Regions from separate parts of the Candidatus Pantoea communis genome, predicted to be linked through region 2. Evidence: predicted binding sites of a transcription regulator. Region 2 holds the regulator's gene; each other region holds the start of a gene.
The links. The regulator CRP, encoded in region 2, controls carbon source genes, mostly activating them, when cyclic AMP is high. The targets are predictions, from matches to a motif close to ATGTGANNNNNNTCACAT.
Positions count from the first base shown of each region.

Region 1: a site for CRP is predicted at 6,439-6,456, ahead of rbsD (D-ribose pyranase). Genes of this name have one in related genera too.
Region 3: a site for CRP is predicted at 5,342-5,359, ahead of F3J37_RS13735 (YjcB family protein). Genes of this name have one in related genera too.

Region 1 is NZ_VWXC01000006.1:235,478-246,218, reverse strand. Features, by position in the region: gene mdtD (multidrug transporter subunit MdtD) at 1-563, shown strand, start outside; gene rbsR (ribose operon transcriptional repressor RbsR) at 560-1,543, opposite strand; gene rbsK (ribokinase) at 1,557-2,486, opposite strand; gene rbsB (ribose ABC transporter substrate-binding protein RbsB) at 2,551-3,426, opposite strand; gene rbsC (ribose ABC transporter permease) at 3,454-4,425, opposite strand; gene rbsA (ribose ABC transporter ATP-binding protein RbsA) at 4,422-5,930, opposite strand; gene rbsD (D-ribose pyranase) at 5,938-6,357, opposite strand; gene F3J37_RS10850 (YgiW/YdeI family stress tolerance OB fold protein) at 6,528-6,923, opposite strand; gene qseB (quorum sensing response regulator transcription factor QseB) at 7,095-7,757, shown strand; gene qseC (quorum sensing histidine kinase QseC) at 7,754-9,085, shown strand; gene kup (low affinity potassium transporter Kup) at 9,098-10,741, opposite strand, start outside.
Region 2 is NZ_VWXC01000025.1:21,502-32,242, forward strand. Features, by position in the region: gene ppiA (peptidylprolyl isomerase A) at 1-385, shown strand, start outside; gene F3J37_RS24000 (YhfG family protein) at 484-648, shown strand; gene F3J37_RS24005 (putative adenosine monophosphate-protein transferase Fic) at 638-1,231, shown strand; gene F3J37_RS24010 (aminodeoxychorismate synthase component II) at 1,273-1,848, shown strand; gene argD (bifunctional acetylornithine/succinyldiaminopimelate transaminase) at 1,936-3,156, shown strand; gene F3J37_RS24020 (YccS/YhfK family putative transporter) at 3,157-5,232, opposite strand; gene crp (cAMP-activated global transcriptional regulator CRP) at 5,291-5,923, opposite strand; gene F3J37_RS24030 (OsmC family protein) at 6,227-6,631, shown strand; gene F3J37_RS24035 (phosphoribulokinase) at 6,675-7,544, opposite strand; gene F3J37_RS24040 (YheU family protein) at 7,606-7,824, opposite strand; gene F3J37_RS24045 (hydrolase) at 7,827-8,843, opposite strand; gene F3J37_RS24050 (LysE family translocator) at 8,904-9,506, shown strand; gene F3J37_RS24055 (LacI family DNA-binding transcriptional regulator) at 9,508-10,488, opposite strand; gene tauA (taurine ABC transporter substrate-binding protein) at 10,722-10,741, shown strand, end outside.
Region 3 is NZ_VWXC01000009.1:119,203-129,943, forward strand. Features, by position in the region: gene F3J37_RS13705 (Na+/H+ antiporter) at 1-1,274, opposite strand, end outside; gene F3J37_RS13710 (NCS2 family permease) at 1,414-2,763, opposite strand; gene F3J37_RS13715 (hypothetical protein) at 3,188-3,415, shown strand; gene F3J37_RS13720 (glutathione S-transferase family protein) at 3,508-4,170, opposite strand; gene soxR (redox-sensitive transcriptional activator SoxR) at 4,215-4,691, opposite strand; gene soxS (superoxide response transcriptional regulator SoxS) at 4,789-5,217, shown strand; gene F3J37_RS13735 (YjcB family protein) at 5,470-5,751, shown strand; gene F3J37_RS13740 (ATP-grasp fold amidoligase family protein) at 5,807-6,757, opposite strand; gene F3J37_RS13745 (oligosaccharide flippase family protein) at 6,766-8,022, opposite strand; gene F3J37_RS13750 (transposase) at 8,550-8,945, shown strand; gene F3J37_RS13755 (DMT family transporter) at 9,849-10,741, opposite strand, start outside.

The DNA of each region.
Region 1 (10,741 bases), on a different contig from region 2:
CCTTCCTGATGCCATTGATGTTACAGGTGGGCTTTGGTTATCCCGCACTGATAGCGGGTTGCATGATGGGGCCAACAGCGATTGGCTCGCTGCTGGCCAAATCCACCGTGACACAAGTGCTACGTCGCTTCGGCTATCGTAAAACGCTGGTCGGTATCACCATCATCATCGGCATTCTTGTCGCCAGCTTCTCACTGCAAACACCGGGTGAAAGTGTATTAATGCTGTTAGCCGCGCTGTTTGTATTAGGTATGGCGATGTCGACACAATTCACCGCGATGAACACCATCACACTGGCCGATTTGAATGATGAGAATGCCAGCGGTGGTAACAGCGTGCTGGCAGTAACGCAGCAGGTATCGATCAGCTTTGGCGTGGCCGTCAGTGCGGCGGTACTGCGTTTCTATCAGGATTTCGAGAGCACAACCGTGCAGCAATTCCACGCCACCTTCCTGACGATGGGCGTGATCACCGTGCTGTCCGCGTTTGCTTTCCTGATGCTGCGTCCCGGCGATGGCCGCAATCTGATCGCTAATCGCGAGAAAAAGAAGAAAACCGCTTAAACCGAACCGCGTTCCACCAACTCCGGCGTCAGTACCAGCGTTTGCTGGCTGGCGTCGGGATCGCTCATACGGTGAATCAGCGTATCAATCGCCAGTTCGCCCAGTTCATCCTTGGGCTGATGGATGGTACTAAGCGGTGGTGTGAGATAACGTGCCAGTTCGATATTGTCATAACCCATCACCGCGATATCTTGCGGCACGCGTAATCCCGCCTGGAATAGCGCGTGATATACGCCCACTGCCATCGCATCGTTACTGGTGAAAACCGCTTCGGGTAGCAACTCAAGGGTCAGTAGCTGGTTCATCGCATTAAACCCACCCTGAAATTCGAAATCACCGTCGACCACATAGCCGGGCAACACCGGTAATCCACTGTTGGTCATCGCTTTATGGAAACCTTCCAGACGCAAACGCGCCGGAGTTTTATCCTGCGGACCGGCAATACAGGCAATACGCGTGTATCCGCGATCGATCAGATGCTGCGTTGCCAATTCACCGCCCAGCAGCGCATTATCCTGAATGATGTCGCCACGCCCTTCAAACGGCGCCCAGTCCATCATCACCATGGGTACGGACGGATAACGATTGAGGATCTCCGCAGAGGGAAGGTGCGTCTCGGTGCACATCATTAATAAGCCATCGACACGCTTTTGCATCAGCGTTTCGAGGCTGCGATTCATGCGCTCTTCATCGCCTTCGGTATTGCACAGAATCAGGCTGTAGCCACGCTCGTAGCAGCTATTTTCTACGCCGCGTACCACTTCTGAATAAAACGGGTTACTGCTGGCCGTCAGTAACATGCCAATAGTGCGCGTCTGATTGATCTTCAGACTGCGCGCCAATGCAGAAGGCGCGTAATTCAGCTCACGGATTGCCTGATCCACTTTTTCCCGCACCTGTTCGCTCACAAAACGATTGTTATTGATGACGTGGGAAACAGTGGAAGTGGAGACGCCCGCCAGGCGGGCGACATCTTTCATGGTCGCCAAAGGCTTAACCCTGTTGCTGCAGGAAAGTATCGATCTCAGTGCGCCACGGCACTGAGGGCTGCGCACCTGGACGCGTCACCGCAATCGCGGCGGCAGCGTGGGCAAAACGCACGGCATCATGCATCGCCACACCTTCCAGACGCGCGGTAATAAAGGCGCCGTTAAAGGTATCGCCCGCAGCGATGGTATCGATGGCCTGCACGGTGAAGCCCGGAATACGCACGCCTGTGCCCTGCTCGCTCAACCACACACCACGACGACCTAAGGTAATCAAAACGGTAGAGATGCCTTTATCATGCAACGCCTGCGCCGCATGTGCTGCATCTTCATCACTTTTCACCGCGATGCCGGTCAGAATTTCGGCTTCGGTTTCGTTCGGTGTGATGATATCGATTAAGACCAGCAGCTCATCAGACAAATGTGTGGCAGGCGCTGGATTCAGAATCACTTGCGTGGCATTGGCACGCGCAATCTTCGCTGCCGCCAACACGCTTTCCAGCGGCGATTCCAACTGCATCAGCAAGGCCTCAGCATCAGCAATCACTTGCTGATGGCGATCGACACAGGCTGGCGTCAGCGCCGCGTTAGCACCGGAATAGATGCCGATATTATTTTCACCTTCGCCATTCACGAAGATCATCGCCACGCCGGTGGCTTCGTCTGCCACGATTTCTACCGGAGCAGTATCAATACGGTCCTGCTGCAGCTGCTGGCGGATACGTTCGCCAATGTCATCTGCACCTACACAGGCAATAAAAGCGATATCCGCGCCAGCACGACCGGCCGCCACGGCCTGGTTAGCCCCTTTGCCACCAAAGGCAATCTGATACTGTTTGCCGATCACCGTTTCGCCCGGACGCGGAAAATGGGTGAGGTTCAGAATGTGGTCGGCATTGATGCTGCCAAGTACCGCCAGTTTTGCACTTGTGTTCATAGGGAGTGATCCAGAAAGTTGCGCCACCAGGACGGTGGCGCGTTGCCATGCTTTTCTTTGTTTTTTATTTGGTGACCAGCTTCAGGTCAACTGGATTAACCGACTGTACTTTTTCGCCTTTCAGCACTTTATCTGCAGTGTCCACACCAATCACGCCAATTTTATCAGGCATCTGCGCCACTGTGGCGGTCAGTTTACCGGCTTCTACCGCTTTCACACCGTCAGCGGTACCGTCAAAGCCCACCACCAGTACATCGGTTTTACCGGCAGTCTGCAGCGCACGCAGTGCGCCCAGCGCCATTTCGTCGTTCTGAGCAAATACAGCCTGTACATCCGGATGCGCCTGCAGCAGGTTCTGCATCACGTTCAGACCTTTAGTACGGTCGAAATCTGCTGGCTGGCTCGCCAGGATATTAAATTTGTGCGCATCAGCAGCCTGCTTGAAGCCTTCGCCACGCTCGCGCGCTGCGGAAGTCCCGGCAATACCCTGCAGCTCGATGATTTTTGCGCCATCGCCCAGTTTCTTCGCGATGAAGTCACCGGCCATTTTGCCGCCGAAGCGGTTGTCAGAAGCCACGTGGCTCACCACGGTGCCTTGTGCCGCCACGCGGTCCAGGGTGATCACCGGAATGTTGGCCTGGTTGGCCATCTTCACGGCGTTACCCACGGCATCAGAATCCGTTGGGTTAATCAGCATCAGCTTGGTGCCACGCACAGTCAGATCCTGTACGTTCGCCAGCTCTTTCGCCGGGTTATTCTGCGAATCCAGCACCACCAGGTTATAACCCAGTTTGTCGGCTTCTTTCTGTGCGCCATCTTTCAGAGACACAAAGAACGGATTATTCAGCGTTGATACAACCAGCGCAATGGTGTCCTTAGCCATCGCGCCAGCACTGAGGGTGGCGCCAAGGATGACGGCCAATGCAGTTAACTTTTTCATTTATAGAGTCCTGTGTGAAGGTCAGAGTTATTTGCTGCTTTTGTTATCCACCAGCACCGCCAGCAGAATGACAACGGCTTTAACAATCATTTGGTAGTAAGAAGATACGCCCATCAGATTCAGGCCGTTGTTCAGGAAACCCAGGATCAGCGCGCCAATCAGCGTGCCCATAATGCGACCTTTACCGCCCGCCAGGCTGGTTCCGCCTAAGACCACCGCCGCGATGGCATCCAGTTCATAACCGGTACCTGCCGTCGGTTGCGCAGAGGAAAGGCGCGCGACTTCGATGGTGCCCGCCAGCGCTGCCAGCAGACCACACAGCGAATAGACGATGATTTTGACGCGGTTAACATTGATACCTGACAGACGTGTCGCCGCTTCATTGCCGCCTAACGCATAAATGTAACGACCGAGGCGCGTGTGATGCAGCATGTACCACGCCAGCGCGAACACTACTGCCATCAGCCACACCGGCGTTGGGATACCCAGCGGACGGCCAATACCGAACCAGCCGAACAGATCGGCGTTATCACTGAAACCGGTGTTGATCGGGCTACCGTTGGTGTACACCATGGTCACGCCGCGCAGCAGCAGCATCATCACCAGCGTGGCGATAAACGCCTGTACCTTGCCGCGCGCCACAATGACGCCGGTAATACCGCCAATCGCCGCACCCAGCGCCAGCGAAGCCGCTACTGCCACCAGCGCATTCACTTCCAAACCGACAATCGAGGCGGCGACCGCACCGGTGAGCGCCAGCAGCGATCCCACCGACAGATCAATACCCGACGTCAGAATCACCAGCGTCATGCCGACGGCCATAATGGCGTTAACCGAGGTCTGCTGCAGGATGTTGAACATGTTGGCAACGGTGAAGAAGTTCGGGCTTTGGCTCGCCACCACGGCAATCAGCACGATCAGCGCAATCAGCGATTTCTGCTCCAGCAGCCAGGCTTTGCTAAACCAGCGACGGCTGGCGGGTAAGGTTTGGGTGCTCATACAACTAACTCCTCGCTGTGTTGCTTACCGACTGCCGCCGCCATCAGGGATTCCTGGGTAGCCTGCTCACGGGAAAATTCGCCACTCAGATGGCCTTCATGCATCACCAGGATGCGATCGCTCATGCCCAGCACTTCCGGCATTTCCGATGACACCAAAATGATGCTCAGCCCTTCGGCTTTAAACTGGTTAATTAACTGATAAATCTCTTTTTTCGCACCCACGTCCACGCCACGCGTCGGCTCATCCAGAATCAGTACGTTCGGGCGCGTCATTAATCCGCGCGCAATCGCCACTTTCTGCTGATTACCCCCCGACAGCAGGCCAATCGGCTGCTCCATTGACGGGGTTTTAACGTTGAACAAACGGATGAAGTCGCCTACTGCTAGTTGTTCTTCACTGTGTTTCAGATTACCGGTGGCATGGCTGAAATAGCGCAGCGCGGTCAATGACATGTTCTCTTTCACCGACATGCCGAGCACCAGGCCATCGCGCTTGCGGTCTTCTGAGATATAGACGATGCCGTTGGCCAGGCCGTCCTTGGGTGATCGGGTAATAATTTCGCGACCGTTGAGCGTAACGGTGCCGTTGCTGCGAGGCAGTGCGCCGTACAGCACTTTCATCAGTTCCGTCCGTCCCGCGCCCATTAAACCGGAAATGCCAAGGATTTCCCCTTTGCGTAGGTTAAAACTGACGTTATCCACGCCCGGCCCGCTGAGATTTTTAACAGTTAAACGAATATCGCCCGGTGCCTGATCAATATGCGGATATTGATCTTCCAGCTTACGGCCCACCATCATCTCGATCAGACTCTCTTCGCTGAGATCGCTCACCGCGCGCTCGGCAATAAATTGCCCGTCACGAAACACGGTGACATCATCGCAAATCTCGAAGATCTCTTTCATACGGTGCGAGATATAAACAATGCCGCAGCCCTGCGCTTTCAGTTCATTGATTACGCGGAACAGCGACAGGGTTTCGGTATCGGTCAGCGCATCGGTCGGTTCATCCATAATGATGACCTTCGACTCGAAGCTAAGCACTTTGGCGATCTCAACCATCTGCTGATCGCCAATCGATAAATCGCCCACCAGCTTATGGCTGTTGAAGCGCAGGTTCAGACGATGTAATAAGGCATCCGCCTCGGCGTACATCCGGTTCCATTCGATGCGGCCAAAGCGGTTAACAAATTCGCGACCGAGGAAAATATTCTCCGCCACGGTCAATTGCGGAATTAGGTTGAGTTCCTGATGAATAATGCCAATGCCCGCTTCCTGCGACGCTTTCGGTCCAGAAAAAGCCACATCCTTGCCCAGCCACTGCAGAGAGCCCGCATCCATGCTGTAAATGCCGGTCAGCACTTTCATCATGGTGGATTTCCCCGCGCCGTTTTCACCCACCAGCGCCATCACGCGCCCCGGATAAACAGCCAGCGAAGCGCCATTCAGCGCTTTCACGCCGGGAAACGACTTTTCAATCCCTTTGAGTTGCAATAACGGTTGCATAACGACCTCAGAAGGTTACGCCAGCGCTCAGGATGACATTCGCATACGGAGAACACTCTCCGCTGCGAATGACGGCCTGACTACGCTGCGTTTCTTGTTTGAACTGTTCATGGCTGGTGTAACGGATGGTGATGACATTCCCCTGGTGCCGTTGCAAGGCATCGAGCACGGCGAGCAGTGCGCTGTGGAGTTGCGGATTGTGTTGCTTGATCTCCTCCGCCATCAGGGCGCTTTCGACTTGCATCTCCTGAGTGACAACATCAACCACCTGTAAAAATTCGGGCGTTCCCGGCGTCAACGCCAGGTCGATTCGCTGTGGTCCGGCCGGAATCGGCAAGCCCGCATCCGCAATCGTCAGCGTATCGGTGTGCCCCAGGCGGGCAATCACATGAGAGAGTTCAGCGTTTAACAAGCGACCTTTTTTCATTTCTTCCACTCCACAGCGAAACGTTTCGCTGAGCGGGAGTGTATTAAATGTGCGCGGCAACTCAATGACGTCATCACGGAAATGTGATCGCCATCGAAACGTTTCGCTTGTGCCGGGAATAATTTGAGTTTGGTGGTGGATGCGAGCCGCCTGAGCGGCTCTGAAGGGTGTTATGGCAGCTTGCGGACCTGCTTAACGTCCAGTTCAATGGAATTAAAGTCCTTATCCAGCTCGCCGGTCAGTTCAACCTGATCCTTCGGAGTGATGGTCTGTCCGTGCCAACGCTTATGGTCGATTTCCACTTTCATGTTGCCGCTACCGTCACGGAACAGATAATCCTCATCGCCGATTTGCTTATCGAGATAACCGCGCACGGTGATCCAGCTGTCGTCTTTCATCTCTTCAGCCTGCTTAACGGTCACTACACTGGTGTTATCCGCCTGGAAGCCACCTGCGTGAACCTGAGCCTTTGGCGCACTTGGGTCAACAAATCCCCCCTGTTGTGCGGCCAGAACCGGCGTGGAAGCCAACATAATAATCGCGATTAACGCTGCACTCTTTTTCATTTTTCACCTCTGTTCCATGAATGTGTGGAATACGGAGGCTATTACAGCACAGGGTTCTTAACAGGATCTTAAGGGGTAAAAAAACACGAAAAATAGCCAATCTGCGGCGATTGACGCTGTACAAGCGGATTTTTGCTTCGTATAACGACTCTTGCACTCAAGGAGAAACACATGCGCATATTATTGATCGAGGACGACACGCTGATTGGCGATGGCCTGAAAGTCGGGCTAACGAAACTCGGCTTCAGCGTTGACTGGTTCGTGTCAGGCGAAGCGGGATTTCAGGCTTTATCGGCCGCACCCTGGGATGCCGTGGTACTGGATCTTTCGCTGCCCGGGCGTGATGGGCTGGAGATTCTGCGTCAATGGCGTGAGCAGGGCGCAGATGTACCCGTGCTGATCCTCACCGCACGCGATGCGCTCGATCAGCGCATACAAGGATTACAGTCAGGCGCTGACGACTATTTGTGTAAGCCCTTCGCGCTCGCTGAAGTCGCCGCGCGTTTACAGGCGCTGATTCGCCGCCGTCATGGACAACTACAGCCCGAGTTGAAACACGGCAAGGTGGTGATGTCGCCCAGCAGCCACAGCGTCTGGATTGACGGCGAAACCATCAGCCTGAAGAGCCGTGAACTGGCGCTGCTGGAGCTGTTTATGCGCAATCCAGGTCGCGTGCTAACCCGCAGCCAGCTGGAGGAAAAACTCTACAGCTGGGATGACGATGTCTCCAGCAACGCAGTAGAAGTGCATATTCATCATCTGCGCAAAAAGCTCGGCACAGCGTTTATTCGTACCGTTCACGGCGTGGGTTATACACTCGGTGCGGCAGAATGAGTCTGTTTCTACGACTCGCCATCGGCTTTGTGCTGCTGATTACGCTGTGCGGTGGGGTGGCCAGTTACAGCGCCTGGCATCAGACCCGCGACACCGTTAATGAGCTATTCGATACCCAGCAAATGCTGTTTGCCAAACGCCTGCTGTCACTCGATCCCACCAGCTTACACGCCGCCTCACTGCCAAAAACCAAATCCATTTTGCGCCATCACCGCGGCGATCAGGATGATGATGCACTGGCGTTTGCCATTTTCCGTGCGGACGGCCAGCCGTTGCTTAACGATGGCGAGAACGGGCGCGATATGCAGTTTGATGATAAGCGTGACGGTTTTCGCGAAGGTCGTCTGCGCGGCGACGATGACAGTTGGCGGCTGCTTTGGCTGACTTCTGCTGATAAACAATATCGCGTGGTAGTGGGCCAGGAGTGGGAATACCGCGACGATATGACGCGCGATCTGGCACTGGCGAGTTTGATGCCGTGGCTTTACGCCATGCCCTTTATGCTGCTGATGCTGCTGGCATTGGTGTGGTTCGAATTGCGCCCGCTAAAGCGCCTGACGGCATCACTCCAGTTGCGAGCACCCGATGACGCCACACCGCTCGACGAAGCACGCTTGCCCATAGAGGTGCAGCCGTTGGTGGCGGCATTAAACGGGCTGTTTCACCGTATGGCGCAACTCGTGCAGCGCGAGCGCCGTTTTACCTCCGATGCGGCGCACGAACTGCGCAGTCCGTTAGCTGCACTGCGCGTGCAGAGTGAGGTGATTCAGCTGGCGGATGATGACGAAGCAATGCGCAAACGGGCATTGCAGCAGCTTGATAGCGGCATCCAGCGCGCCACACGGCTGGTGGATCAACTCTTAACGCTATCAAGAGTGGAAGCGGACGATCTGCGCAGCGAATTTCAGCCGGTGCCACTGGCACCGCTGCTGCAAAAGCTTCTGATAGAACATTTTCCACAGGCCGAGGCGCAGCAGATGGATCTACAATTGCATGCACAGGCCGAACCGGTGATGAACGGTCATCCTCTGCTGTTGAATTTGCTGATGCGTAACCTGCTGGATAACGCGCTGCGCTATGCGCCGCCGGGCAGCCAGATTCAGTTCACGTTAAACGCGCGGACGATAATTATTGAAGATAACGGGTCAGGCGTCAGCGATGAGCAGCTTGCGCGCCTTGGTGAGCGTTTCTGGCGACCGCCGGGGCAAACGCAAACGGGCAGCGGTTTAGGAATATCGATTGTGAAAAACATTGCGCAACTGCACGGTATTCGCATCGCATTCAGCCATGTGCAGCCTCAAGGCTTGCGCGTCACCTTGAGCTGGTGACGCGCTTAATCCTTAAATCTCGACCTGCGTGCCCAGCTCGATCACGCGATTAGGCGGGATTTCAAACTGATCCGGCGCACGCAGCGCATTGCGTTGCAGCGCAAGGAACAGTTTGCCGCGCAGACGCAGATACCACGGGCGATCGCCAATAATCAGCGATTCATGGGACATGAAGAATGAGGTTTCCATCATGCGGCAGTTGAGACCTTCCAGCCCGCAGCGGTGGAAAATTTCTTCCACGTTCGGGGTTTCACGCCAGCCGTAACTCGCCACCACGCGCCAGAAGGTGGGCGATAGCTGTTCGATGGTAACGCGACGCACGTTATGCACGTAAGGCGCATCCTCAGTACGTAGCGTCAGCAGTACCACACGCTCATGCAGCACTTTGTTGTGCTTGAGATTATGCAGCATGGCAAAAGGGATCACGTTCAGGGCACGCGACATATAGACTGCGGTGCCCGGCACGCGTACCGGCGGAGATTTCTCCAGCGAAGCGATCATCGCTTCAAGCGAATTGCCGTGCTCATGCATACGACGCAACAGGCGGAAGCGCTCGCTTTTCCAGGTGGTCATAACGATAAACATCATCAGTGCCAGGGTCAGCGGCAGCCAACCGCCGGAGAACACTTTGACCAGGTTTGCCGAGAACAAGGACACGTCAATACACAGCATGCCAATCAGAATCAGCACCACCAGATAACGGTTCCAGTGCCAGTTCTGAATTGCCACCGTGGAGCAGAGAATCGCAGTCAGCACCATGGTGCCGGTTACCGCGATGCCGTAAGCCGCCGCCAGGTTACTGGAGTGCTCAAAGCCAACAATCACGATCACCACGGAGAAGTAGAGCAGCCAGTTGATTACCGGAATGTAAATCTGACCCGATTCTTCTTCCGAGGTGTGCACGATACGCATCGGCGGGAGATAGCCTAAACGCACCGCCTGACGTGTTAAGGAGAACACACCAGAGATCACCGCCTGCGAGGCGATAACCGTGGCCAGCGTCGCCAGAATCAGCATGGGAATCAGCATCCAGTCTGGCGCCAGCAGGAAGAAGGGGTTTTTGATCGCTTCGGGATGTTTAAGTAGCAGCGCGCCCTGACCAAAGTAGTTCAGCACCAGCGAGGGCAGCACCACGATAAACCAGGCAAGACGAATCGGGAATTTGCCGAAGTGCCCCATATCCGCATACAGCGCTTCCACACCGGTAATGGCCAATACCACCGCGCCGAGCGCAAAGAACGACACCGTTTTGTACTGGATAAAGAAGTGCATCGCCCAATACGGGTTCATGGCATGCAGCACATCAGGGTTACTGATGATGCTACGCGCGCCCAGCACAGCCAGAATGATAAACCACACCAGCATCACCGGCGCAAACAGCTTACCCACGATGCCGGTACCGTGCTTCTGAATCACAAACAGCAGCGTCAGCACTGCAATCGCAAGCGGAACGATATACGCATCCAGGCTCGGTGCCGCAATCTCCAGCCCTTCAATCGCCGACAATACCGAGACGGCGGGCGTGATCACCACTTCACCATAGAAGAAGCTGCCACCAATCAGCCCCATGATGACAAGAATCGCCGTCGCACGTGCACCGGTATTGCGCCCGGCCAGTGACATCAAGGTCAGGATCCCGCCTTCACCGGCGTTATC
Region 2 (10,741 bases):
TTTCTACAACAACACTATCTTCCACCGTGTGATCCCGGGTTTTATGATCCAGGGCGGCGGTTTCACCACGGATATGCAGCAGAAGCAGACCGTGGCACCGATCAAGAACGAAGCCGACAACGGTTTGCGTAACCTGCGTGGCACCATCTCTATGGCGCGTACTGCAGATAAAGATAGTGCGACCAGCCAGTTCTTCCTCAACGTCGCGGATAACGCCTTCCTCGATCACGGTCAACGTGACTTTGGTTATGCGGTATTTGGTAAAGTTGTGAAAGGCCAGGATGTGATCGATAAGATTGCTCAGGTGCCAACCAAAGATGTCGGCCCGTACCAAAATGTGCCGTCAAAACCGATTGTTATCCTGTCTGCGAAAGTCCTGCCTTAATGAATTAACGCGCTGGCACTCGTCGGCGCGTTCTGCTGCTCTCCGGCAAAGCTAAAATTAGCTCTTATACTTAGGGCAAATTGCTTGTCGGAGGCGCAATGACCAGCCAACTCACCGAAAAACAGAAAGCCACCCTGTGGCAACAGCGCCGCATGGCCAGTTATCAGGCCAGTTGCCGTCTTGCCGGCTACGTACTCAGCGATATCAGCGCTGAGCAGCATGAAGAGCGACTTGAGTCACTAAGGAGGCAATATGGCGGATAACAGTCTGGCCGTGCGCGACCCTTATGTCTGGCACAACGACACGGTGTTGAAAAATCGTCTCGATATTCATGATGAAGCGCAGTTGCGTAAAGCGGAGTTGGCCTTTAGCGCTGCACGCCTGGCGACACTGGAACTCGGTCCGCGCAGCACCGGTATGCCCTGGTTATGCCACATTCATCGCACGCTGTTTCAGGATCTCTACAGTTGGGCGGGGGAGTTACGCAGCATCGATATCTGGCGTGATGAGACACCCTATTGCCATTGCGAATACATCGAGAAAGAGGGTAATGCGCTGATGAGCGCGCTGGAAGATGAACAACAACTGACAAACCTGACGCAGGATGAGTTTGTCGCGCGGCTGGCACATTATTATTGTGAGATCTTCGTATTGCACCCGTTCCGCGCGGGCAATGGCCGCACGCAGCGCATTTTCTTCGAACAGCTGGCGCTGCATGCCGGCTATCTGTTGACGTGGGATAAGCTGGAACGAGAAACGTGGCGTACCGCGCTGTTTGCTGGCGTGTCGGGCGATCTGGCACAGCTGACGACACAGTTTGCGAAAGTGGTGAGCCCTGCACGCTAAAATGCGTAGAATAGCGGCGGTTTGACTGGCCTGAGGGCACTATGCTGCTGTTAATTGATAACTACGACTCCTTCACCTGGAATCTCTACCAGTACTTCTGTGAGCTGGGCGCAAAAGTGCGCGTGGTGCGTAACGATGCCATCACGCTGGCGCAGATGGATGCGATGCCACTGACGCATCTGGTGATTTCACCTGGTCCCTGCACGCCGGATCAGTCCGGTGTTTCTCTGGATGCCATCCGCCATTTTGCCGGACGCTTGCCGATTCTCGGTGTTTGCCTCGGCCATCAGGCGATTGCGCAAGCCTATGGCGCGCAGGTGGTGCGGGCTCGTCAGGTGATGCACGGCAAAACCTCTGTTATCCAGCACACCCATCAAGGCGTATTTCGCGACCTTAATAATCCGCTCACCGTCACGCGCTATCATTCACTGATTGTGGCGCGCGATACGCTGCCCGCTGAATTCGAAGTCACGGCCTGGAGCCTGCGTGATGGCGAGCCCGATGAGATCATGGGCTTCCGCCACCGCACTTTGCCGCTGGAAGGGGTGCAGTTCCATCCTGAGAGCATCCTCAGCGAGCAGGGCCATCAGCTATTGGCTAATTTCCTCAACGCGTAACTTATGTTTGCCTTCGTATGATTTTTTATGCATATTTTGTGATTATAATTTCACTTCAGCTCAATAAATAACCCAATGAGGTCGGCAATGGCAGCGGAAAAACTAGCGGTAACCCGGGAAACGTTCGATAACGTGATTTTGCCTGTTTATGCACCAGCGCAGTTCGTGCCGGTAAAGGGCAAGGGCAGCCGAGTCTGGGATCAGCAGGGCAAAGAGTATATCGACTTCTCCGGCGGTATCGCGGTGACTGCTTTAGGCCATTGCCACCCGGCGCTGGTGGAAACGCTGAAAACGCAGGGCGAAACCCTGTGGCACACCAGCAACGTGTTCACCAACGAACCGGCGCTGCGTCTGGCGAGCAAACTGATTGCAGCGACCTTTGCCGATCGCGTTTTCTTTGGCAACTCCGGCGCGGAAGCTAACGAAGCTGCTTTTAAGCTGGCGCGTTATTACGCCTGCAAAAAACACAGCCCGTTCAAAAGCAAAATCATCGCGTTCCACAATGCGTTCCATGGTCGTACCTTGTTTACCGTTTCTGTTGGCGGCCAGCCGAAATACTCCGACGGCTTTGGTCCAAAGCCGGCAGATATCGTCCATGTGCCGTTTAACGATCTGGATGCGGTGAAAGCAGTGATGGATGACCACACCTGCGCGATTGTCGTTGAACCGATTCAGGGTGAAGGCGGCGTGGTGGCTGCGACGCAGGAATTTATGCAGGGTCTGCGTGCGCTGTGCGATGAGCATAAAGCGCTGCTGGTGCTGGATGAAGTGCAGAGCGGCATGGGTCGTAGCGGTAAGCTGTTCAGCTACGAACATTACGGCATCAAGCCAGACATCATCACCACCGCGAAAGCGCTGGGCGGCGGATTCCCGGTGAGTGCGATGCTGACCACCAATGAAATCGCCTCAGTGATGGCCCCCGGCGTGCACGGCACCACCTATGGCGGCAACCCGCTGGCCTGTGCGATTGCTGAAACCGCGCTGGATATTATCAACACCCCAGAAGTGCTGGGTGGCGTAGAAGCCCGTCGTCAGCAGTTCGTTGAAGCACTGCAGGCGATCGACAGCAAATATGATCTTTTCAGTGAGATTCGCGGCAAAGGTTTACTGATTGGCGCGGCGCTGAAACCGCAGCACGCCAGCAAGGCGCGCGATATCCTCAATGCCTCGGCAGCAGAAGGGTTGATGGTTCTGACCGCGGGCACTGATGTGATTCGTTTTGTGCCGTCACTGGTTATCGAGCCGACTGACATCGAAGAAGGCATGGCGCGTTTCGCCAAAGCCATTGAGAAGGTGCTGGCGGCGTAATCAGCCTTTCGGGCGTAAAACTTTCAGCCAGCGGCCGTGATGCGGTCGCTGGCTCCAGGCCAGTGAAGAGATGGTGTGCATCACATTCAGGTGTTGCAGGATGCGCTTCACATGCTGCTCGACAATCGTTACCGGCCCTTCATTCATATTCTCCGGCGCTTCCAGAATATTGCTGTCATTGCCTGGCCCGTCATACGCCAGTCGCTGCTGACAGCGCTGCAGCGCAATTTCACAGGATTGCAGATAGCGTTCCGCCAGCTTTGGCGTCAGCATGGTGTGCTCACGCGCCAGGATCGTCATCGCGTTAATATGCTCCACAATGAACTGGCTGTGGGTGACCCACATGCGCATATCTTTCAGGTACTGCGCGTTGAAGCCCGGTTCGCTCGATGCCTGATTCAGTGAGTTGAACAGTGCATTGTGCGCCTGATTGACCCTCATGCGCTGGTAAGCCAGCTTTTCAGGAGATTGCTCCGGCCCCAGCAACATCCGCAAGGCTTCCTGATAAGCCTCCAGCGCATCATGCGCGTTGCTGCGCAGTAATCCGCTCTGCCACTGTGGCCACAGCCAGATCATACCGGCAAAGGCGATCAGGCAGCCCATCAGGGTATCCATCATGCGCGGCAACAGGAACTGCGCCCCATTCAGCGACAACAGCTGGAGCGAATACACCGCCGTCACGGTGAAGCCAATCATCGACCAGCCGTAATACTTGCGCGTGACCAGATAGCTGGCGAGGGTGATGGCCAGCATAAACAGCAGGGTGATCGATTCGGGCACTTCGAGCCGTAGCGATCCTGCGGCGATCAGCAATCCGGCAAAGGTGCCCAGTGCACGGTGCTGGATACGCACTCGTGTGGCGCTGTAGCCATTCTGGCTGACAAACATGATGGTCATCAGAATCCAATAAGGCTTGGGAATATTAAAGAACAGCGCCAGCGCACTGCCGAACATCAGCATCACCGAAATACGAGCTGCGGTGCGCAATGCAGCGGACTTGAGCGACAGATAGCTGCGCAGCGCCGGGAACAACGGCAAACGGCGCTGGCGATCGGCCATCAGGTCACGGGTGTATAACGGTTTCTGGGTGCGCAGCACACGCGCAATTCGGCTGAAATGGTAATAGCAGAAGTTGCCCACCGGATTGTCGGGATGCTGGCGCGCAATTTTTTCCAGCGCGCCGAGCTGCTTTTCCATGTGGAAGCGATCGGGCAATTGATGATAGAGAATGGCATCGGCCAACAGGCGCAGACGCGCAGAGATGGTTTTGGCATTCCAGCGGATCACCGCTTCGGCGTGACTCTGCTCGACCAGCTTTTGCACTTCTTCCGGCTGGTGCAGGCTCACCGAGATGTGCTCCTGCAAATCAAGCGCCACCTGGAAAGCCCGCGTCAGGCGCTTGTGGCTGTTATCGCGGCTGGCAGAGAGCATGTGCATCTGCTGATAGCAGGTGGTGATCAGGTCAACGGCTTTTTGCTGACGCGCCAGCAGCGGCGGCAGCGCTTTCTCGGGATCGGTAAGCTGCGTCAACAGTGTGTATTTTGCATCGCAATAATCCGCCAGTTCCCGATACAGCAGACTGAGCGTTTCGCGCATCGGCTGCTCTTTCCACAGCCAAAACCAGAACCAGTTAAACAGGCCATACCATAGCGTGCCGCCGATATACAGCAGCGGCGGCACCCACATGGGCATGCGTCCTACTAGGCTGAGGCTAAAGATGGCGGCAATCAGTGTGGCGGGCAACAAGCGACCGTGCAGCGGGCTGATTTCGCCGGTCACGCCTATCAGCAGCGGCAGCACAAACAGGATCAGCGGTAACGGAATGGCGTCACTGGTGAGAAATTGGATCAGAAAACTGGCGGTAGCAAACAGTGAGCCGCCAACAATCAGGCGTTTAAAGAAGCGCTTATGCGGTGTATCAAGACCCGCCATGTTGCAGCAGGCAGGGACTAATGAGAACAGCAGGCCTTTTTGCAGATCGCCAAACAGCCAGCCTAGTGCCACAGGCAGGCACAGCACCAGCGTTTGCCGCAGTGCGTAGTTGACCTCAGGATGATAGATGATTCGGCGCCACATCAGCTCATCGCAAACAAAAACGGCGCGATGTTGCCATCACGCCGTGGGTGATAAGAAATTAGCGGGTGCCGTAGACGACGATGGTTTTACCGTGTGCGGAGATCAGGTTCTGATCTTCCAGCATTTTCAGGATACGACCCACGGTTTCGCGTGAGCAACCCACGATCTGACCAATCTCCTGACGGGTGATTTTGATTTGCATCCCGTCGGGGTGCGTCATCGCATCGGGTTGTTTCGCCAGATTAAGCAGTGTTTGCGCGATACGGCCCGTCACATCGAGGAAGGCAAGGTTGCCCACTTTCTCGGAAGTGACTTGCAGACGACGCGCCATTTGCGACGAAAGTCGCATTAAAATATCCGGGTTTACCTGAATCAGCTGACGGAATTTTTTGTAGGAAATTTCAGCCACTTCGCAGGCAGTCTTAGCACGTACCCAGGCACTACGTTCCTGGCCTTCTTCAAACAGGCCGAGTTCGCCGATGAAGTCTCCCTGATTGAGGTAGGAGAGAATCATCTCTTTGCCTTCTTCATCTTTGATCAGAACCGCAACGGAACCTTTCACGATGTAGTACAGCGTTTCCGCTTTCTCACCCTGATGGATGAGCGTGCTTTTGGACGGATATTTGTGAATATGGCAATGGGACAGGAACCATTCGAGTGTAGGGTCTGTTTGCGGTTTGCCGAGAACCATTCGCTATTATCCTCTGTTGTAATCGTGCCCAAAACACAGGGGGCAGTTTTCCCTGTCAGGCGGTGTAATCGTCGAGCGTTTCCAGTAAAGGAAAATTATTTCCGGGTGATTCTTAAGCTACGCTTTTGATTCTTCCCGCCTTCGTCTGTGATGACGAAAATATTTTCAGCACTGTTTGTAGCACAGCTTTTGCAAGCTGTCTTCTGTTGTCTCGCTTCAGCAACAGGCGGAAGAGTCTGGATTGCTGTTTATCAAGTGAAAGCGTACTCTGGCGGCAAAACCGCCACTTCAGGAGAAAGAATAATGCAGGCACGAGTGAAATGGGTGGAAGGGCTGACCTTTCTCGGAGAATCCTCATCAGGCCATCAGGTATTAATGGACGGTAACTCGGGTGATAAAGCGCCAAGCCCGATGGAGATGGTTTTGATGGCAGCAGGCGGCTGTAGCGCGATTGACGTGGTATCGATCCTGCAAAAAGGCCGAAATGATGTGGCTGACTGCGAGGTGAAACTTACGTCCGAGCGCCGTGAAGAAGCGCCACGTATTTTTACGCAAATCAACCTGCATTTTATCGTTAGCGGCACAGCGCTAAGCGATAAAGCGGTGGCGCGGGCCGTCGATCTGTCGGCGGAGAAGTATTGCTCGGTGGCGATCATGCTCGGCAATAGTGTGAAAATGACGCACAGTTACGAAGTGATTGAGCGATAACATAAGTGGGCGGCCAAACGGCCGCCGCTACAGAATTTCTGGATTATTCAATCCGTTTACCTTCAATCAGCCGCTGCACCAGTGGCGTCATGATTAACTCCATTGCCAGCCCCATTTTGCCGCCCGGCACCACCAGTGTGTTCATATGCGAAATGAACGAGCCCTGGATCATCGCCAGCAGGTAAGGGTAAGCAATGCCTTCCAGTCCACGGAAGTGAATCACCACAAAGCTTTCATCGAGTGACGGAATTTCACGTGCGGCAAATGGGTTGGACGTATCCACCGTAGGTACACGCTGGAAGTTGATGTGGGTGCGCGAGAACTGCGGCGTGATGAAGTTGATATAATCCTCCATTGAACGCACCACTGAATCCATCACCGCTTCACGGGAATGGCCGCGCTCGCTGGTGTCGCGCACCAGCTTTTGAATCCACTCCAGATTGACAATCGGCACCACGCCGACCAGCAAATCGACATGCTCGGCGACGTTGTGCTGCTGTGTAACCACGCCACCGTGTAATCCTTCATAGAACAGCACGTCAGTGTTTTCCGGCAGCGGCTGCCAGGGCGTAAAGGTGCCCGGCACCTGATTCCACGGCACCGCTTCGTCGTAGGTGTGCAGATATTTGCGCGATTCACCTAGCCCGGTTTTTCCGTAATGCTTAAACGTCTGTTCCAGCAGCCCGAAGTCATTGGCTTCCGGACCGAAGTAGCTAATATGACGGCCCAGATCGCGTGCCTTACGGATCGCCATATCCATTTCTGGACGGGTATAACGGTGAAAACTGTCACCTTCCACTTCCGCAGCATGCAGATTCAGCTGCTGGAAAATCTTACGGAAGGCGAGGCTGGTGGTCGTGGTACCGGCACCGCTGGAACCGGTCACGGCAATGATTGGATGCCTGGCTGACATAACAGAACTCCCTGTGAAGTCGGGCGATGAGCATTGTTACCACGAATTACTGCGCGGTGCATTAACCGCGAAATTCGCCTTTCGGCATAATGTTGACGGATTCATGCAGTTCCGACCACACCAGCACAACGTCTCCGCGCTCCAGCTGGCGGCGCACGTCGGCGACTTTCTGTTCCAGGCTGCGCTCCTGCTCACCATAGTCGGTGCCTTCGCGCAGCACGAAAGTTTCAATCAGGTTTTCCAGTGTTGCGACTTCAAGTTCTTGCCAGGGAATAATCACGATCACACATCCAGATAGGTTGAAAGCCAGTCAGGCACACGCTGTTCCAGCCACATTTTCGGCTTCATTAACGTACCGCCAACAAAGCCGACGTGCCCGCCTTGTTGTGTCAGCTGATATTCAATGGAAGGCGACAGTTGCGCCGGCTGCGGGATTACCGCATCGGTCATAAAGGGATCGTCTTTGGCATGGATGATCAGCAGCGGCTTGCGCACGCCCGTGAGCAGCGGCATAGCGCTGGCACGTTGATAATAGTCGTTGGCATCCAGAAAACCGTGCGCCCGTGCGGTAATCGCATCATCAAACTCACGAATGCGGCGAAATGCGCGCAGCTGGCTCAGTTCCACCGGTAGTGTGCCGGGCCAGGCCAGCAGTTTACGCGTAGCGTTCTGTTTCAGCTTGGTCAGTAAATAGTGCTGATAGAAACGAGAAAAGCCAGCATCGAGCTTTTCACTGCAGGGTTCGAGCGCAAAGGGTGCCGAGATGGCGACGGCGGCATCCACAGGCACATCATTTCCCTGCATGCCCAATAAGTAGGCCAGCATATTGCCACCGAGTGAAACGCCCACTGCTGCAGTCGGCACCGTGCCCCATTCGCGCTGCAACCAGTGCAGGAAAAAGGTCGCATCTTCGGTTTCACCGGAATGATAGATGCGCTCCAGACGATTCGGCTCGCCGCTGCATCCACGAAAGTGCATCACCACCGCCAGCCAGCCACGCGCCTGACACGCCTGCATCAGGCCATGCGCATACGGGCTACGGAAACTGCCTTCCAGACCATGGAACATCACCATGCGCGGTTTGTGACGCGCCTGTGCTGGATCTTCGCTCCACGCGAGATCGACAAAATCACCGTCCGGCAGGTCAAGTCGCTGCCAGTGCGGACGCAGGGTTACGCGCCGACGCAGTATGCGCGGCAGCAGGGTTTGCAGATGCGCGTTACTGAATCCGCGCAGCGGTGTAAATCGCTCGCCGTTCAGGCGATCAAAATAGCTTGGGTAAAGGCTTGTCTGATGCATAACTCGCTGATAGCTTCGATGGGTTGTCCGCTTTACTGGGTGAGGAGCACCCGAATATACATGGAACTGAGTCTTTTTTTATCAATGTTGGGTTTTCTTTGGGTCGCTGCCATCACGCCAGGGCCCAATAATATGTTACTTACCGCCTCAGGTGCTAATTTTGGCTTCCTGCGCACCATCCCGCTGCTCATTGGTATCATGATTGGTATGCAAGTCATGTTGCTGATGGTGGCATTTGGCATCGGTGGTTTGATCCTGCTTTATCCCTCTCTGCATCTGGTGCTGAAGATTGCCGGTAGCCTCTACCTGCTGTGGCTGGCGTGGAAAATTGCCACCGCGGAGTACGAGAAGCTGGAAACTGAAGATGCCAACGTCAAGCAGATGCCGTTCTGGCAGGGTGGCCTGCTACAGTTGATCAACCCAAAAGCCTGGCTGATGGCGTTGGGCGCGGTAGCCAGCTTTAGCCTGGCGGGCGATGCATATCTGCATTCGGTGATCGCCATCAGTATCGGTATGGCGCTGGTCAATGTGGTATCCGGTGTTATCTGGATGGGATTTGGTTCGCTGATTGGCCGTCTGTTGCGCAGCCCGCGCGCGTGGAAAATCTTCAACCTGGCGATGGGTGCGCTCACTGCCGCCTGTGTACTGCTGATCTGGCGTTGAGTTAGCTGGAGGCGCGTTCAACGCGCTTCCAGGGTAACACCTCACGCACCACGTCACTGTGCGGCTGGCGGATGCGGTTCAGTAGCAGCTGAACACTGCGTGCACCCAGCCGATTCATCGGTTGTTCGATGGTGGTCAGCGGTGGATTGAGGCTGCTGGTGAAGGGAATACCATCAAACCCCACGACAGCGAGATCTTCCGGAATGCGCAATCCGGCCTCCAGCGCGGCATGAATCACGCCAACCGCCAGCACATCTGAGACCGCAAACACGGCGTCTGGTCGCTCCGGTCGTGCCAGCAGTTCACGCAGTGCGGCACTGCCCGCTTCACACGAAATGTTTTCCGCGTAAGCCACGCCACCCCAATTCAGTTCCAGCTGTTCCAGCGCTTCGCGATAGCCACTTTCACGCTGATGCGAGTAAAGGTAGCGCATATCACAGTTAACCAATGCAATACGGCGGCGGCCTTTGTTGGCCAGATAACGCACGGTTTCGTAAGCCGCTTCTTTATTGTTTATCGTGACACTGGAAGCAGCGATAGCCGGATCGTATTCGGCGCATTGCACCCAAGGCGCGTCACCTATCAACCCCTTCAGCTGTTGCAGGCAGGCCGCGGCATCCATGGTGATCACGCCATCGACCACTTTACCGCTTAATAACGCCAGATAAGCGGCTTCACGCGGCAGCTGTGAGGCCGAATTGCACAACAGGATGTGATAACCCTGCGCTTCGGCTTCAGCTTCAATGCCTTGCACCACACGTGAGCAGAAGGGATTGGTGATGTCTGAAATTAACACCAGCAACATATGGCTCTGGGCAGTACGCAGCTGGCGGGCCAGCAGGTTGGGCTGATAGTCACAGTGTTCGATGGCCGCCAATACCTTTGCTCGTGTATCAGAACGCACGCCCGGATGCTGGTTCAACACCCGAGAAACCGTGGCTTTAGACACGCCAGCAAGACGGGCAACTTTCTCAATCGACATGGATTTCAGTCCCGCCAGTAGAGGTGAAAAATCAGAAGCCTATCAATAACACAGTCGCTATGTGAGCGTGTGACATATTTCCGTCTTTACGCCTTCTTTGCATTTGCGCATTTCGCATAGCGTTGCCCGATGTTGAACTAAGAACAGATTTTCATTAGGGATAATTTTTAATTCCTTTATGAAATTACAGCCGCTGGAGAAACTGCCATCACGACATAACATTGGGGTGAATGATGATGGCAGTAAAAAAAAC
Region 3 (10,741 bases), on a different contig from region 2:
CTTTCCATACCGCGTAACAATATCGGCAGCAGAATCACCCCGACAAACAGCGAGAACAGAATCACACCGGTGGCAATAAACACCAGCTCATAGCGAGCCGGGAACGGTTCGCCATTGCTAAGAAACAGCGGAATCGACAGCACACCGGCCAATGTAATGGCACCACGCACACCGGCAAAAGAGGCGATGAGCAACTCACGGAATGAGTAGTTTGAGAATTCCAGCGGCTTCTTCTTCAGGAAACGCAAACTGGCACGTTGCATCATCCACAACCAGCCAAAGCGCACGATCATCAAGGCGACATACACCAGGGCAACATCGGTGAACAGCATCCACAGCTCGACGTTCGGATCGGCATTGGCTTGCGCGACGGAGGTTTCCAGAATGTCCGGCAGTTGCAGGCCCAGCATCAGGAACACCATGCCGTTAAACACAAACTCCAGCATCTGCCATACGCTATTCGCACGTAAACGCATCGCCAGCGGTGCCTGGCGGATAATGCCAGAACGGGTAATGGTCATACCCGCCGCCACCGCCGCGAGGATGCCCGACACGCCCAGATGCTCAGCAATCAGATAAGAGGCGAAAGGCAGCAGCAGCAGTAGCACGGTTTGCGTCGCCGGATCGTCACCGCTCCAGCGGCTCAGCAGACGCAGCGAGCGGCCATATAGCCAGCACACCGCCACACCGGCGACCAGACCGCCGACCGCCACTTTGAGGAACTCCACGCTGGCGCCGCCCCAGGTAAACACCATGGTGCCCATCGCCACCGCGACCGCAAACTTCAGTGATACCAGGCCGGATGCGTCGTTCATCAGGGCTTCGCCCTGCACAATCGACATGATCTTTTTCGGGATGCGCCCTTCCCCGACAATGCCGGAGAGCGCCACGGCATCGGTAGGTGACAGCACCGCAGCCAGCGCGAAGGCAGGGATCAGCGGAATACCCGGCACCAGCCAGTAAATCAGATAACCAATTCCGACCACGGTAATCAGCACCAGCACCAGTGCCAGGCCCATGATTTCGCGTCCGTGGTGCAGGAATTCGTTAATCGGCGTTTTCCAGCCATCGGCAAACAGCAGCGGTGGAATGAACAGCACGAGGAACAGTTCGGGGTCAAAATCGACATGCAGGCCAAAGCTCGGCACGGCCAGCAATGCACCAGCGGCAATTTGCACCAACGGCAGGGGAATTTGGAACGGCAATATGCGCGCCGCCACGCCGGAGAGGGACACCACCAGCGTCATGATGAGAATAGTAAAGAAGATTTCCATGCTTTCCTTAGGCGAATCAATTTCATTAAAGCGATGTTGTTGCGCAGGAAAGTGTAAAACAAAACGCCGCACAAAGGGGCAACCCTGCGTGCGGCGTGGACCAGAAAGAGACTTATCTGGAAATAAGCGCGTTCAAAAGTCAGATGGCCCAGCCACCCGCGTAGAAGGCCACCAGTGCAACAGCAATCACCACGGTGCCCACGTTCAGCCTGCGCCATTCACCCGCAAAGAGGCGGCCAATCACCAACGAGCCGAAGCCGAGCATGATGCCAGTCACGATGTTGCAAGTCAGGACGATGAACACGGCAGTGACCAAACCCGACATCGCATCGACAAAGTCATTGAAGTCAATCTTCGCCACGTTGCTCAGCATCAGCAGGCCAACGTACATCAACGCTGGCGCCGTCGCGTAGGCCGGAACCAGATAGGCCAGCGGGGACATAAACAGAATTAACAGGAACAACAGACCGACGACAATCGCTGTCAGGCCAGTTTTACCGCCCGCTGCCGTTCCGGCTGCCGATTCGATATACACCGCCGCAGGCGAAGCACCGACTAAACCGGCAAACAGGCTGCTGACGGAGTCGGTGGTCAACGCGCGGCCACCGTTAATGATCTGGCCGTCTTTATCCAGCAGATTCGCCTGGCCCGCCACTGCACGAATGGTGCCGGTGGCATCAAATACCGCGGTCATCACCAGCGCCAGCACACTTGGCAGCACCACCGGTTGCAGCGCCCCCATGATATCGAGACTAAACATCGCGGATTGGCCGTTGGCATCCTTCAGGCTCGGCATAGCGAATAGCCCCTGATAGGTGACAGCCGGATCAAAGATCAGACCCACCACAGAAATCGCTACGATGGTCAGCAAAATTCCGCCTGGCACACGACGTTTTTCCAGACCAAAGATGGCCGCCAGCCCGATCAGCGCCATAATCACCGGGAACGAGGTGAAGTGGCCGAGTGCCACCGGCAAGCCCGGCGCTGGGTTCTTCACAACCAGGCCAATACCATCGGCCGCAATCAGCAGCAGGAACAAGCCAATACCGACTCCCGTGCCGTGCGCCACGCCCATCGGCAGGTTACGCAAAATCCAGGCGCGAATCCCGGTGACCGAAATCAACGTGAACAGCAAGCCCATCAGGAATACCGCGCCAAGGGCAACCGGGACGCTAATGTGCTGGCCCAGCACCAGGCTAAACGCGGTGAAGGCGGTCAGGGAAATCGCACAGCCGATCGCCATGGGCAGGTTGGCCCACAATCCCATGATGATCGAACCAAAGCTGGCGACCAGGCAGGTCGCTACAAACACGGCAGTCGGCGAGAAGCCGGCTTTACCCAGCATACCCGGTACGACAATGACGGAGTAAACCATGGCTAAAAAGGTGGTTAGCCCCGCCAAAATTTCCTGACGCACGCTGCTGCCGCGTGCCGAGATGTTGAACCAGGCGTCCAGTTTTCCACTGGCCGGGCGTGAGTCGCCAGACATAGTAAATCCTCTGCGTTTTTTAAGATGTAATGAGCCCCACGGCCCGCGTTTGCGCATCATCCTGGTGAAGGTTCTCAAAGAGAAAAGAGGCAAACGTTTACGTGGCCGCGTATTCCAGGTCGTAAAAGGGGGACACGGAAAAAGGCAAACGATTATCTGGCGTTTGCTATGGGGTTTTCAACTACTAATCGATTATCAGGCAGGATAAAGCGCAGACTGGCGCGGGTTAACAATGTGGTTACACTGCTTTTGGCGAAACTTAAGGGGTCGGAACTGGCTGGAAAATATTGGTTTTTTCAATTTATCGCATAGTTTTCCACTCCAACTGCACCCGAAGTACGAGGTTGCTGCAACTTGAAGCGATGATCAACTTGAAGCCCAAGAAAGGCCAGCCCGAAGAGCAAAGCGTCCGTGTGATGAATGTATGGAAAATCGCGACCCATTCCATTCATCGCATAATTTTCTCACCAACGGCACCAAAGGTATGAGGTTGCTGCAACTTGAAGCGATGATCAACTTGAGGCCCAGCAAAGGCCCGCCCGAAGAGCAAAGCGTCCGCGCCATGGACGGCGCGGCCGATCTGCATGGATGCGTTATTCCTTTGCGATCGGGCGGGCCTTTGATGGGCATGGCAATCAACTCACAGCGATAATCCACAGCACCCAACCCACAACGACTAACCCACAGCACTCAACCTATAGTACCCAACTCACAGCACCCAACCCACAGCACTGCAGCGACAAACTAACTAAACGTAATCGCCCCGCCCTGCTCAATCGCGCGTTGCCAGGCAGCACGTTGCTGCATCGATTCCAGCCAGCGTGCGGTGGCCGGCATCTCTTTCAACGATCCCCGCACTTGCAACGCCAGCAGCGGGAAACTCATCTGCACATCGGCGATGCTAAACCGTGACCCGGCGAAATAACGATGCTGGCTAAGATGCTGCTCAATCACGTCGCCGTGCAGTTTTAGCTGCTTGTTCAACCAGGCCTTCTGAATCCCTTTGCTCAACGCCACGCCTGCCGGACGTAAAATCCACGGCACCGGCTTCTTCCCGAGTTGCCCAAACACCAGCTTCATCACCAGCAATGGCATCAGCGACCCTTCTGCGTAATGCAGCCAGTAACGCGCCTGAATCTGTTCATCCTCGTCCGTGATGGCGAACAAATGCTCGCTGTCATATTTCTGCTGCAGATATGCCAGAATCGCCCCTGACTCGGCGATCACCCGATTGCCATCGGTAATCACCGGCGACTTCCCCAACGGGTGAGTTTTCTTTAATGACTCTGGCGCCAGCAGCGTGTCCTCGCGCTGATAACGTTTAATTTGATACGGCACCGACAGCTCTTCCAGCAGCCACAACACGCGATGCGAACGGGAATTTTCCAGATGGTGAACGGTAATCATGCGGTTTTCCTTGCCGGTCAAAGTCTCCCGGCAAGTATAGCGGATTAACCTTTGTGCTCGTCTTGCTCAGGATCGAGTAACACCGCCCCCGAACCTTGCTGTGCCAGACGGTCACCGGGATTGCGCAGTGGACAATCGCGCATCGATAAGCAGCCACAGCCAATACACCCGTCCAAATCGTTGCGCAGACGCGTCAGGGTTTCGATACGCTTATCCAGCTCTTCACGCCAGTGCTGCGTCAGCGCATCCCACTCCTGCGTCGACATACGCTTGTTGGCTGGTACATGCATCAAACTGTCGCTGACAGTGGCCAGCGGAATACCGATGCGCTGCGCAATCTTGATAATCGCCACACGGCGCAGCACATCGCGGCTGTAACGCCGTTGATTGCCGCCATTGCGCGAACTGAAAATTAAACCTTTGGTTTCATAAAAGTGCAGCGCGGAAACGGCCACGCCGCTACGTTTCGCCACTTCACCCGGCGTTAACACCGGTTTTGGGTAATTGCGTTCTTTTTTCATTTAGGGCCTTTACCTCAAGTTAACTTGAGGAATTATACTCGCACCCCATCAAAACTTCGAATTTCAAACCCGATAAACCTTTCAGAAGGATGAGGCTATGATGCAACAGGAAATCATTCATTCACTGACACACTGGATCGATGAAAATCTGGATAAGGCCCTGTCGATCGACGAAGTGGCAGCAAAATCCGGCTACTCAAAATGGCACCTGCAGCGTATGTTCCGTACCGTGACGAAACAAACGCTGGGTGGCTATATTCGTGAGCGCCGCCTGACTCTGGCCGCTGAAGCGTTACGCCAGACTCAGCGTCCAGTGTTCGATATCGCGATGCAATACGGTTACGATTCACAGCAAACTTTTTCGCGCGTGTTCCGCCGTCAGTTTTCCCAGACGCCGACCGCCTATCGTCACACCATGCGCCGTCAGGCGATGATTCAGCGTCCGCGTCTGCTGAGTTTCGATTGCAGTGAAAACATGAACAGCTTTGCCCAGCGCACCACCGGCGAGTGCTGCCCGGTTCAGTGACATTCTGCGCGCCCTTCACGGGCGCACCTTCCCGCTTTGCCTCTGCCATCTCCCCCGCTTCGATAAAAATCTTTCTACCATACCAGGTATAAATTTTGTTCAAACTTTCAAATCGGGTGATATAATGTGACCCAAGTCACAGATTTACCCCCGCGTAAGACGGCCAGAAGGGCCTCCCTGACCCTCCTTCTTTGCCGCCAGTGATGTCCAATCAATGTCAGGGATATTACTGATTTGAAGAGGTTTTTGCAGATGGCTACGTTAACCACCAGTTTAATCGTCATGCGTTGGGAGCTGCTCAGCGCCATCATGATGTTCTTTGCCAGCACCATGAAAATTAAACTGCGTCAGAATAGTCACCACGTGATGGCACTGATGTGCGGCGGTATTGGTGTAGGCATGTCATGCTGGTTCGTTACCGGCCTGCTCGGCATTACCCTGAGCATGGAAAATCTGCACAACTTCATGGAAATCTCCAAAAACGCCTTCGTAGAAGTGATGAGCCAGACGCCTGCTGATTGGCCGATGCCTTAATCGCAGCCAATAAAAAACCCCGCTAAGCGGGGTTTTTTATTTTGCTGTGTGATACTCAAATTTTCTTCAGTACGGCTGGAATAGCGACTTCCGGCACCGTCACACCCGGTATCTGCGTACCGCGGCGGTCTTGAATCCACATATCACCCATCATCTGGTTTAATCCACGGTCCAACCCGGTTACCAACCCGGCACCTGGCGTAAACGTCAGCTCGCCAAAGTAAATCCGATCACCATCGATATACCAGTCCACACGCACATAATCAAAATCGCTCGCCAGGGTTTTACTCAGCGCTAATGCGTGCTGTAACTGCGCCATTTGTGGATTCACATCCAGCCCGGTATCGCGAATTTTGTGGTACGCCTCATTGAGGTTGTTCACATAAAAATTCATCGACAGTAACGGGTTACATCGGTTGTAAATCACCTGCAGCACATATTCAAAGCTGCCGTCACGCTTGTTGAACATGTGAAACTTGTAATCAATCGGCGCAGTTTTGCCATCACCAATGTACTGCTCCACCAGGATACGCGGCTTGATGTAGCGATAGTGAATCTCACGCGCTTCATTGGCAAAGTCGGTCTTCAACCAGCGATGGCAGTCACTGATAATTTTCTGCTTCTTCAGCGCATCCGGCTCTTCCAGCAGGATTTCCACCATATTGGAGCCGTGATTGGGCTTAATGACCGTGTTCTTCCAGCTCGGCAGCGTATGCAGCGAGTGCGGGTCGCTGGTCTCATACACCAATGGGATCAGGTATTCGCTGCCCACTTTCTCGGCGATGTATTCGCGCACCGAATATTTATCCGACAGGCGGCCATAGATTTGGTAATCGCCAAAAACGAATTTCCGGTACAGCACCTTCTCATTAAACACTTTCGGTTGACGCAAATTGGGCAGTTTGCGGAATTTATGAAAGTAATAGATGCGGTCCTGGTAAGCCCAGGGCATCTTCTTGATGAAGTACTGGACACTTCTTCTGAGTTCATCTTTCAACTTGAGCATATCGGACCTCATTTGTAGGTTTTGTAGTTGAGTGAGGAAACTTGAATCTTCTGAATGACGCCGTTATTGAAGAAGTAATTCATTACGGTGAGGGACAGAAGTTCAGAGATGAAGACGCTCCAGGCGGCACCCATGATGCCGTAGCCCTGGATCAGCCACCACGACAGCGGCAGACTGATCACCATCAGGCAGATGATCTTCTTCAGCAGATAGTTAAATCCGCCCTCTTTCACCATGTAGCGATACGCTACGGTCCCCATTGCCGAAAAGCAGGTTGCTAACGACAGTAACGTAATGAGACTCCCTGACTGTGTGTACTCGTGACCATACAAAGCGATGATGATTTGCTCGCCATACAGCGCGATCACCGCTAACAACAACAATGAAACACCCATGACATAGCCGTTCAGCCGCGCAGTGAGCTTGATGGCGGCTGCTCCGCGCTCCCGGAAGATCTCCGAGAAGCAGGAAGTGATGATGGCAACCGGAATGAATATCCAGGACGCCGAAATGGTATTGGCGGCAGCAAACAGGCCGAGATCGCGAGCGGAGGCTATACCCGCCAGAAACATCTGGGCCGCCTTAACCTGCACGGAAATGAAGATGCTGGAAATTGCCAACGGTAAACCGGCGTACAGCAGATAACGCAGGTAGGTATTGCGCTTCTCCTGCGGTGGCGCCATGTCCTGGTTTTCGCGGTAAAAGTTAGACCGTTTAATGACGTACGGCACCAGCGTGACCAGCACAATCGACAGCGTCAGCCACAAGGGATTGAGGTGCAGCCAGGCAATGGTGAAACTCAGGATAAAGCCCAATAGCAGACCGACCGAGTTAGCCACGGTATTGAGTCGGGAAGCCAGACGCGCATTGTTATAAACGCTGAACGTATCCTGCGTCACAAAAACGGAGGAGATAAACGAGGCCAGGGCAAATGCGAGGAAATTTTCCTGCATGTTGTACCACACCCAAATCAACACCGGGATGGAGGTCAGCAACAACAAAACCAACCGCATGGTGCGGGCCACCGCCATCAGCCGCAGGCCTTTCGGCGCACTTTTGCTGATGCGTTTGAACAGGATGGTTTCGGTACCGAAAATCGCTACGGTCTGTACCATCGAGAACAACGAGGTTGAAAACGCCATCTGACCGAATATGGTCGGGCCAAATGACTTCGCCACGTAGGAGGTCACAAATATGACGCCAAACACCGAGACGATCTTCTCAGACATCATCCAGGCGGCATTAGACATTACGCTCAATTTCATCGACTGATCCTTAGTATTACTTACAGCAACTGCCTTTCGGTACAACGTCCTTGAAATGAATTAACAAGCGCTCAGTGGGCCTGACTTAAATTAATAACTTCAAACCAAACTGGTCCGAAAAATGAGACTCCCGTCAGGATTCTTTGAATGAATTCAGGAAAATTCCGATTAAACCTGGTGCGAAACTCTGCGGATGTAAACGATTTCAGCCTGAATTCGAAGCAAAGGTTTACTGGCACACCCTGTGATTTTCACAAACAGGTTATGCCGTATTTCCAATGATTGTAGTATTTTTCTGCATTTGGGATGGAATGAATCTATATCAAAAACCCAAAGCCAGGAAGGCGTTCAATGGCATTCAGAATAAAATAAGATTTATCCCATGATGATATTTATTCTAAATAACTTAATTTAAACCTCGCAATTCTAATCGCGCACTTTAATACTGCATTAATACTCTTTTTGCAGTACCAGATATTAATACAGTAATTCTCATCCACTAATTGATAAGAAAGGTAAGAGCATTTATGAGAAAGTCACGATATAGCGAAGAGCAAATCACAAATGCCATTAAAGCTTCTGAAACGGGAGTGAAAGTCAGGGAGATTTGTGAAGAGCTTGGCATTTCCGAGGCCACCTTCTACAGCTGGAAGAAAAAGTTCTCTGGGCTTTCTTCCGAAGAAGGACGAAAAATCAAAGAGTTGGAGGATCAACTACAAAACCTTACCCGTGAACTGCAGTCGTTGAGTTCCGATAAAGAGATGCTGCAAAGCGTGCTGAAAAACTTCTTCACTACAAATGAGAAGCGGCAAGCCGTTAACTTCCTTCAAACCACCTTCGACATTGGAACGCGTCGCAGCTGTCGTTTGCTGGATATTAGCCGCAGTGTTTACCACTATCCTTCAGGCTCCGATAATCGTTAACACCATTAAGACCGTTGTTATTTGACTTAATGCTGAGATTTGTTCTTACCAGAAGAGATGAAGATCATTTAATTCGGCGTTCGTAACATAACAATTCGCACCATTTTTTCCTGATGAATATCATCGCGGATTTGCTTCCTTTTTTGCGGTAAAATTGATTCACATCAGCAAAAGTCTCGCTATTCAAGCCTTTTAGACGCAGCCCAATCTCATTACGGTGAGATTGGTGCTTCGTTTTATTACTTAACTGATATTAATGATCAGGACTGAATACAGATAAATCTGTTAAGCAGTCATGAACAACGGCATGTAATCGCTCACACAATAACTCTTATTTTTATTGGACCTATCACTTTAGGTGATGATCACGGGTTGCCATCTGGCCAGAGCAATACGCTGATAACCGCACCAGGATTATTCCGGATTAGAAACGTTATCACACCTAAACAATAACAGTAAAAAATGGCGACTTTTTGGAAATATCGCCCGGTAATTCATCGCTGTGTTTAATCATTTTTTCATGCAAATTCAGCGGATGTTTCTCAACACCGGAGCAGCATCTTGAGAAAATGGTGGCTTAAAGCGGTAATTTTCAGTGCCAAATCGCAGTAAAAATGCAGACAGAACACCTTTTTAACCCTGCCGGCGCCGGTTTTTTTACCCTTCCCCGCGGGTTATCACCTCGTTTCCACCCACTTGAGTGACCGGATTGCCCCCCTGAATGCAACATGGGTTATGACAAAGTGGGGTAAAAACAGGCAAGGATAAGCGAGGTAAAGTTATATCGCGGTGGTGACTGAGGATATAAATGGCGAAGAGGAGCGCAAAACAGAGGGGGCAAATTCCTAAAAACACTGAAGAAAGGGCTGCTGAGCCCCTCTACTCAGCAGCCAGAAATTCATGTTAAAGCGCGCTGACTTTCGGCTGCGGTTTAATACGCATGGCATAGATTACGCCAACGATGAGACAGCCAATACCAATGCCAGTGAGCAGCGGCGGCCAGCTCTGTCGCCAGAGGAAGGTCCACAGCAGACCCGCCAGCGTTTCGAACACAATCAGCGGCCCCATGATGACCGTTGGCACACGCTGGCTGGCCGCATTCCAGCATAGCGTGCCTAACCATGAACATATCAGCCCAATCGCCAGCATGATGAGGAGAAAACGCGTGGGCTGTGGGCCAAATGGCAGAGCGAACTCAGGCTGCTGCCAGTAAAGCTGACCGCACACGAATAAATAGAACACCAGCGCCAGCGGTAAGGTCACCAACCCTTGTGCCGTTGCCCAGCTACCGGCTTTATGCTGTGGATGCGCGCGCAGCCAGATGCCATTACGCAGCGGATACCAGGTCCAGCAGGCGACCGCTAAAATCGCCAGTAACAGCCCTGTAAGATAGCGCGACCAGTCAAATTCTGGCCCCTGCATTTGCATCTCAGCGGCATTCACGCAGCCCAGGCCAGCAGCAATAATCAGTAGCGCCGGAAAGAGTTTACGCCAGGAAAGTCGCCCTTCAAGATGGCCGTAGCAGAGGTTGGCCGTCACAGTGATGACCACCGGCAAGGTGCCAATTATCATGGTCGAGATAGGCGCACCGGTGCGCTGGATAGCACTGGCGAGGCAGGCGTAATAGAGCAGATTACCGACCAGCGACAATTTCAGCGCTTCCAGCCAATCTTTACGTGCCAGCTGTTTCAGACGGCGGCGATCCAGCCATGCCAGCGGCAAGACCACCAGCCCAAAAGCCACGTAGCGTCCGGCCGATTGTAAGGTACCCGGATAGTCAGGTATCAGCAGCGGTC